DNA from 2 places in the Nonomuraea sp. B19D2 genome. Region 1 is predicted to be linked to the other one. Evidence: riboswitches for the same ligand, from Rfam matches in the RefSeq annotation. Region 1 holds a riboswitch; the other holds the start of a gene.
The links. A riboswitch is a leader RNA that binds a small molecule or an ion and turns the genes downstream of it on or off. The one in region 1 is predicted to bind S-adenosylmethionine.
Positions count from the first base shown of each region.

Region 2: it holds a riboswitch for S-adenosylmethionine, as region 1 does, so the genes downstream of both, thrC (threonine synthase) here and ABN273_RS56370 (GNAT family N-acetyltransferase) in region 1, are expected to answer to the same signal.

Region 1 covers NZ_JBEFAK010000080.1:22,744-26,673, reverse strand. The annotation lists gene ABN273_RS56380 (hypothetical protein) at 1-199, shown strand, start outside; gene ABN273_RS56375 (hypothetical protein) at 341-472, shown strand; gene ABN273_RS56370 (GNAT family N-acetyltransferase) at 996-1,613, opposite strand; SAM riboswitch class I at 1,621-1,721, opposite strand; gene ABN273_RS56365 (ATP-binding protein) at 1,855-3,930, opposite strand, start outside.
Region 2 covers NZ_JBEFAK010000006.1:70,022-73,951, forward strand. The annotation lists gene ABN273_RS13435 (alpha,alpha-trehalose-phosphate synthase (UDP-forming)) at 1-1,421, opposite strand, end outside; gene ABN273_RS13440 (RNA polymerase sigma factor) at 1,453-2,007, shown strand; SAM riboswitch class I at 2,087-2,228, shown strand; gene thrC (threonine synthase) at 2,242-3,474, shown strand; gene ABN273_RS13450 (MoaD/ThiS family protein) at 3,499-3,774, shown strand.

The DNA of each region.
Region 1 (3,930 bases):
GATACGTGTCTACCTGGAGAGCAAGACAGGCCGAAAGTGCGGCCCCTTCAAGGTCGGCCGAATTCCCCACACGAAGAAGTACCTGGTCATCACCAAGTCGCTTCCCAACAAAAACAACTCGGTCCGCATCTGCGTCTACAGGTACGGCGTGGCCGGCCACAAGTGCGGCGCATGGAAGAGGGAAGGCGGCAAGGGGTAGCCTTCTCGGCATGTGTCCCGAAGACAGACTATCGGGCTCAACGGCTTCAGCCAGCCGACGCAACTCATCCTTCCGAAGTATCCAGCTAAGTTACTCGCGGGTACCGCCAACGGCTGTCCGCAGGCTCCTCAACCCGCGGTCATGAAACACTCCCCGATACACATCGACGAGCTGGTCGAGCACTGGACAATCCTGGACGAAGAGCGCGACCTCATCGCCGGAAAGTGCGACGCCACGCGGCTCGGCTCCGCGAACTCACGGATGGCTGGCTGATCTTCCACGAGGATGTGCCAGGTGTAGAACGAGCGGCCGTGGTGCCAGCCTGGCCGCCACCAGCAGTGGTCATGCGTCTCCATCTGTTCCACTGTCAATGGCCACCTTTCCGCTTACGGAGACGTTGCCTTCGGCGCAGACGCCAAGCTCCTGGCGGAGCTGCTTCTCGACGTCTTCACCTCTCACGACGGCGGCGCACCGACCTGAGCCACCCTCGCCTCCACCCCATCGCACACGATCGGCGGTCCGGTCGTGCGGACACCGTCGCCCGGCCCGGCGGCTCCCCTGTCAAAGACCAGCCCCTGGAAAGCCAATGATCAGCGTTTTCGGCAGTGCCAACATGGATCTGGTGGCTTGCGCCTCCAGGGCGCCGGCTCCGGGAGAGATCATCACCCGGGCGGGCGTTCCGCACCGTTCCCGGCGGCAAGGGCGCGAACCGGGCCATGGCGGCGGCCCGTCGACGGCCGGTGCACACCCGGGCTGGCTTCCAGCTTTCGCCCTACGCTGGGTTCTGCATGGTCGGTTACCGGGAGCCGGCGGCGGTGAGCCGGGTGCGCAATGCCGCTCTCACTGCCGGCCAGTCGGTGGCGGTCACGGCGAACATGGCTGAGTCGCGAAGCCTGCCCTCCTCGCCGGGCGCCCACGACATGGACCAGGAGCGCAGGACGCCCTCGAAGGGGATGCCAAGTCGTTGGAGCGCGCGGCGGCAGCGGAGGTTACGGGCATCGGTCTTCAGGTCGACGCGGGCGACGCCGAGCGTCTCGAACGCATACGTCATCAGCAGCAGCTTGGCCTCGGCGTTGATCCCGGTGCCCTGCGCTGAGGCGGCAAGCCAGGTGAAACCGATCTCGATCGCCCGCAGGCCGGGCCGGTCCGGCCAGGTGCGGGGATCCCACAGCGCGGTGCAACCCACCGTTCTACCGTCGGTCACCCGGACCTGCCCGAAGGGGGTCAGCCCATCGCGCGCGAGCTGGGCTGCCACATAGTCCTTCATCGCCTGCGCGCGGGGCACCAGCGTGAAGCCGTAGGACGACCGTTCCTCCTCGGCGGCCTCCGCCAGATCCGCCACGTGCCGCATTGCCAGCGGCTCCAGCCGTACCAGATCGCCGGTCAGCACAGGAACATCGAGCCGCATGCCCATCGAGACTCCCTCATCGTCTCCTGGCATTGGCACCTTTCCCGCCGACTCCCGCCGGGGAGGTTGCCGGACCGTCGCAGGGCCAGGTCCCTCGAGTCCTCTGGATGATTGACCGGGCGGAGATCTTGCCAGGTCGGGACGCATGCCGTCAAACGGAACTCGGTGCCGGTCGGATCGCGGATCTGCTCGGCGCGCGGAACTGGTACATCATCCGGTCCATCGCTCCTGTAGGCGCCCTCAGCGGCTACAGGATGCGGGACGGCCGCCCGGGCCGCTGCCGGCAGGCGGAGGTGCGAGATGACGGCGCCGGAGGAGTTGCCCGGTGGGCGGCGGTGGCGGCGCCCGTCGAGGGCTCGGCCCGCCTGCAGACGCGCACCTGGAAAAGGACGGCGCCGACGGTGCTCGCGTCGAGGACGATCGCGATCGTGACGTCGGGGATGTCGGCCCGCGCGCTTGATCCACAGCGGCAGGGCGATCGTGAGGACCGGGCACCGGCGACGGTAAGCGTCTCATCCGCGTAGTAGCCCTGCTCGAACCCGGCTTCGAAGCCCGCTTCCCCCAGCGCCGCGCGTAGCGCCGTGGTGATCCGGTCCACGTCACCGCGTTCGGCAGCCGGCAGCGGCGCGTCCACCGAGGCGCGGGCCGCGGACGCCGCACCGAGCAGGCGCGCGGCCCGCAGGGGTTGACCGGCGAGGGCGCTCGCCCCGGCGAGTTCCTCCAGGGCCAGGGCGAGAGCCCGCGGATCGCCGGTGTCCCGGGCGGCGGTCAGCCCTTCCAGGTGCAGCGCCAGCGCCGTCTCGGCGTCCCCGCGCAGCTCCGCGACGAAGCCGAGCGCGGCCAGGATCAGGGCCGACCCGTACTCCGCGTCGAACTGCCGGTTCCACTCCAGCCAGCGGCGCAGATACGACTCCGCCCGGTCGAGCCGGTCCTGCCGGCGCGCCCCCAGGGCGAGCCCGAGCTCGGCGAACTCCTCGGCCGGCCGGTCTCCCTGCTCGATGGCAAGGCGCCTGGCCCGCTCGTGGAACTCCTCGGCCCCGGCGTGGTCGTCGGTGAGCAGGGCGATCCTGCCGAGCTCGGACCAGCGCATCGAGGCGTCGGTCCACAGCCCCAGTTCCTCGGCCATCCGCAGCCCCTCCTGGTGCAGGCGGGCGGCCCGCGGATAGTCGCCCTCGATCTCCGCGAGCCGCCCCAGCACGGCCGTGGCCTGCAGCTGCCCCCATCGGTCACCGGCCTCGTGGAAGAGCTTGAGACTCTCCTCGGCCTCTCGCCGGGAAGCCTTCAGATCGCCGCACACGTACGTCTGCATGCCCCGGGTGCTCAGCCCCGCGGCGAGTCCCCAGCGGTCGCCGAGCGCACGGGACTCGGCCAATACCCGGTTGAGCAGTTCCTCGCCGACGGTGAAGTCGCCGAACCGGGTGACCGCGTAAGCGAGCAGCCAGCCCGCCCTGACCCGCCCATGGGGGTCGCGGATGCCCTCGTACACCTCTACGACGGCCTGGCTGTGGCGCGCCGGTCCGTCCGGGGCACCGGACAGCAGGCTCACCCCAGTGTGCCAGGCCACGGTGCCCGACCGTTCCGGCGCCGGGTAGGCCACGGAGTCCGTCTCGTCCTCGCCGCGTCCGGGGGGATCCTCGGGTAGGGCGAGGGCCGTGGCGAGGTAGCGGTTGGCCTCGGTGAGGCGGCCGCGCAGGAACCAGTACCAGGCCATCGCGTGAACAAGCCGCCGCATCAGGCGACCGTCGCCGTCGGCGGCGGCGCAGTCGAGCGCGCTGCGGATATTGGCGGTCTCGGCGTCCAGGCGCCGCAGCCAGTGTCGCTGCTCGGCGCCGCGCAGAAAGGAGTCGGCCCGCTCGGCGAACGCCGCGTAGTAGGACGCATGAGCGTGCCGTACCCGCGCGTACTCGGTGTCCCGCAGCCGCTCCAACAGGTACGCCGAGACCGACTCCAGCAGCCGGTACCGGGTGCCGTCGGCCTCGTGGGCGACCAGCACGAGGGAACGGTCGACCAGACGGGTCAGCAGGTCCAGGACCTCGGCGGGCTTGACACCGGCTCCGGCGCAGACCGCCTCTGCCGCCTCCAAAGTGCAGCCATCGGAGTGGACGGCGAGCCGGCGCAGCACCGCCTGCTCGGCCGCGGTGAGCAGTTCCCAGCTCCAGTCGATCATCGCGCGCAGGGTCTGCTGTCGTGCCGGAGCGCCCCGATGACCGCCGGTGAGCAGCCGGAACCGATCGTCGAGACGTTCGGCCAGCTCATTCACGCCGAGGACCCGGACCCGGGTCGAGGCCAGCTCCAGGGCCAGCGGGATGCCGTCGAGCCGGCG
Region 2 (3,930 bases), on a different contig from region 1:
GCGAGGGCGTCGAGCTGGGCCGCGAGCCACTTCTGCGGCGGCAGGGCGGTGGCCGCCGCGTGCAGCTTGTCGCGGCGCATCCGGCGCTCGTCCTCCGGCATGACGAGCGCCTTGTGCAGCGCGGCGGCCGTGCCGCTGATGTCGTACGGGTTGACCACGAGCGCGTGCGGGCCCAGCTCGGCCGCCGCCCCCGCCTCGCGTGAGAGCACCAGCGCGCAGCGCGGCGACAGGATCGGGCCCTCCTTGGCGACCAGGTTCATCCCGTCGCGGATGGGGTTGACCAGCAGCACGTCGGCCAGCCGGTAGGCGGCCAGCGAGCGCGGGTAGTCGTCGTTGACGTTGAGGATCAGCGGGTCCCAGTCCTCGGTGGCGTAGTCGTCCTCGATCTGCTGGGCGCAGCGCTGCACCGACGCGGTGTACTCGCGATATTCGGGCAGGTCGTGCCGGCTCGGGTACGCGAACGCCAGATGCACCACCTTCCCGTGCCACTCGGGGTGCGCGTCGAGGAACTCGCGGTAGGCCACCAGGCCGCGCACGATGTTCTTCGACAGCTCGGTGCGGTCGATGCGGACGATCAGCCGCCGGTCGCCCACCTGCTCCCTGAGCGCGGCCATGTGCGACTCGACGTCGGGCTCGCAGGCCCGCTCCCACAGCGCCTCGCCGTCCACGCCCAGGCTGTGCACGCCGATGCGGGTGGTCCTGCCCCCGTAGGTGACGCTGCGGCCGGCCCGGTCGGCCTCCGCGCCCAGCAGCGCCTCGCAGCAGTCCATGAACGCCTGCGCCCACCGGTCGGTGAGGAACCCGGCGTGATCGGCGCCCAGAATGCCTTCCAGGACCTCTCCGGCCACTTCGTCGGGCAGCAGCGAGAAGTACTCGGGCGGCGCCCACGGGGTGTGGCTGAAGTGCGCGATGCGCAGATCGGGCCGCTCGGCGCGGAGCATCGCCGGGGTCAACGTCAGGTGGTAGTCCTGCACCATCACGCGGGCGCCGTGGCCGGCCTCCTCGGCCAGCGCCAGCGCGAACGCGCCGTTGTAGTCGCGGTAGGACTCCCACTCCCGCTCGAACCTCGTGCCGAAGTTGGGCGAGTTGGGGATGTCGTAGAGCAGGTGGTTGACGAACCACAGGGTGGAGTTGGCCACCGCGTTGTAGGCCCGGTGGAAGGTGGCGGGCGGGATGTCGAGCATGCGCAGCGGCCCCGTGTCGTAGCCGGCCTGGTCGATCCTGCCGCCGGGCGCCAGGCGGACGGCGCTGCGGTCGCCGTCCGACAGCGCCGCGCACACCCACAGGACGCCGTCCTTCTTGGCCACCCCGGACAGCCCCGACACCAGGCCGCCGCCACCGCGCTTCATGGTCAGCTCGCCGTCGTCGGAGACGGTGAACGAGACCGGTCCTCTGTTGGAGGCCACCAGGACGCTGTTCATCTGAGCTCCCTTCGCCCATAGGATCCCAGCTATGGCGCTTGATGAGCTAACCGAGGAACTCGCCCGCTCCGCCGCTGGAGGAGATCATCGCGCACTTGGCGAGCTTCTGGCGCGGATCGAGCCGGATGTGTTGCGGCACTGCGCCCGGATCCTGCCCTACCACCAGGACGCCGAGGAGGCCTCGCAGGACACCTTGCTGGCCGTGGCGCGCAACATCGGGCGGTTCGAGGGCAGGGCGAGGTTCAGCACCTGGCTCCACATCGTGACGGCCAACTGCGCGCGCACCACGTACAGGTCGCTCAAGCGCAGGGCGGCCGAGCAGAGCTCCGACGAGCTGCCCGTGCAGAAGCCCGACGTGCGGCGGGTGAGCGTGATCGCCGGCTCGCGGCTCGACCTGCTCGACGCCATGGAGGCGCTGGAGGCCGACAAGCCCGACCTGGCGCAGGCGCTGGTGCTGCGCGACATCGTCCAGCTCGACTACAACGAAGTCGCGGAGCAGCTCGGCATCCCGCTCGGCACCGCCAAGTCGCGCATTCACCAGGCGCGCAAATACGTGCAAGGAGTGCTGGGCGACGACTATCGTTGAGACGCCGCATCTCACCTGCTGAGACGAGTCGCCATTTAGGCCCCCTGGGCAGGTAGAGTCCATTTCAACAACTGAATATTGCTCATCCAGAGGGGTGGAGGGACCGGCCCTGCGAAGCCCCGGCAACCCTCCCGGCTTGAGGCTCGCGACCTGGCGAGGCCGACCGGGACAAGGTGCCAATTCCGGTCTGCGGTCAAGGTGGCCGCGGGCGAAGATGAGGGAAGGCCTCGCTTCATGTCGCTCGACTTTGGTCCTGCAGTCGCTCTCTCCTGCCGCGAATGCGGTACGCGCTACCCCCTCGGTCCCAGCTTCGCGTGTCTGGAGTGTTTCGGGCCGCTCGAGGCGGCCTATTCCTTCGGCGCCGTGACCCGTGCGGACATCGAGTCGGGTCCCGCCAACATCTGGCGTTACCGATCCTTGCTCCCGGTTCCTGCGGACGTCGCCAGTAAACCCAACATGAACCCGGGGTGGACCAAACTGGTCAAGGCCGGAAACCTCGGGCGCAAGCTCGGTCTCAAGTCCCTGTACGTGAAGGACGACTCCGGCAACCCCACGCATTCATTCAAGGACCGCGTGGTCGCCATCGCCGTCGAGGCGGCGCGTAACTTCGGCTTCCGCACGCTTTCCTGCTCCTCCACCGGCAATCTCGCGGGCGCGGTCACCGCCGCGGCGGCGCGGGCCGGGCTCGAGGCGTGCGTGTTCATCCCGGCTGATCTCGAAGCGGCGAAGATCGCCATGGCCCGGGTGTTCGGCGGCAAGCTGATCGGCATCGACGGCACGTATGACGAGGTCAACCGGTTCTGCTCCGAGCTGATTGGCGACCCGCTCGGCGACAAGTGGGGATTCGTCAACGTCAACCTGCGGCCGTACTACGCCGAGGGCTCCAAGACGCTCGCGTACGAGATCGCCGAGCAGCTCGGCTGGCGGCTGCCCCAGCAGATCGTCATCCCCATCGCCTCGGGCTCGCAGCTCACCAAGATTGACAAGGGCTTCCGCGAGCTGGTGCAGCTGGGCCTGGTCGAGGACACGCCGTACAAGATCTTCGGGGCGCAGGCGGCCGGGTGCTCGCCGGTCTCCACCGCGTACAAGGCGGGGCACGACGTCGTGCAGCCGGTCAAGCCCAACACCATCGCCAAGTCGCTGGCCATCGGCAACCCGGCCGACGGGCCTTACGTGCTGGACATCGCCCGGCGCACCGGAGGGGCCGTCGAGGACGTCAGCGACGCCGAGATCGTGGCCGCGATCAAGCTGCTGGCCTCGACCGAGGGCGTCTTCGCCGAGACCGCGGGCGGGGTGACCGTGGGCGTGCTGAAGAAGCTGGCCGAGAGCGGTCGGCTCGATCCCGAGGCCGAGACCGTGGTGCTCAACACCGGCGACGGACTCAAGACACTCGACGCGATCAGCGACGATGCCAAGCCCACGGCCGTGATCCGGCCCTCCCTCGACGCGTTCCGCGCGGCTGTCTGACAACCAGGAAAGGCGAGTTTAACCATGAGCGTTACTGTGCGGATTCCCACCATTCTGCGTACGTACACCGGGGGCAACGCGGAAGTCAGTGGCGAAGGCGCGACTCTTCGTGACGTCCTCGCCAAGCTTGACTCCGACTACCCCGGGATCGGTGCGAGAATTCTGGATGAATCGGGCAAGATTCGTCGTTTCGTCAACGTTTACGTTGGGGAAGAGGACGTCCGTTTCGCCGACGGGCTCGACACTCCAGCACCTGAGGGCACTCAGATCTCTATCATCCCGGCAGTCGCCGGCGGCTGAGTGCCATAGATCACAGTCTCGGATGAAGGCGCCCCCTAGTGGGCGCCTTCTGCTTTTCCAGGCCAAATGAACCTTTCAACGACCTTCCATCCGAAGAAATGCGCTGTTTGTGGATTGACTCTGTTGCCAAACCCCGTGCCACAGGTATGGTCGAGG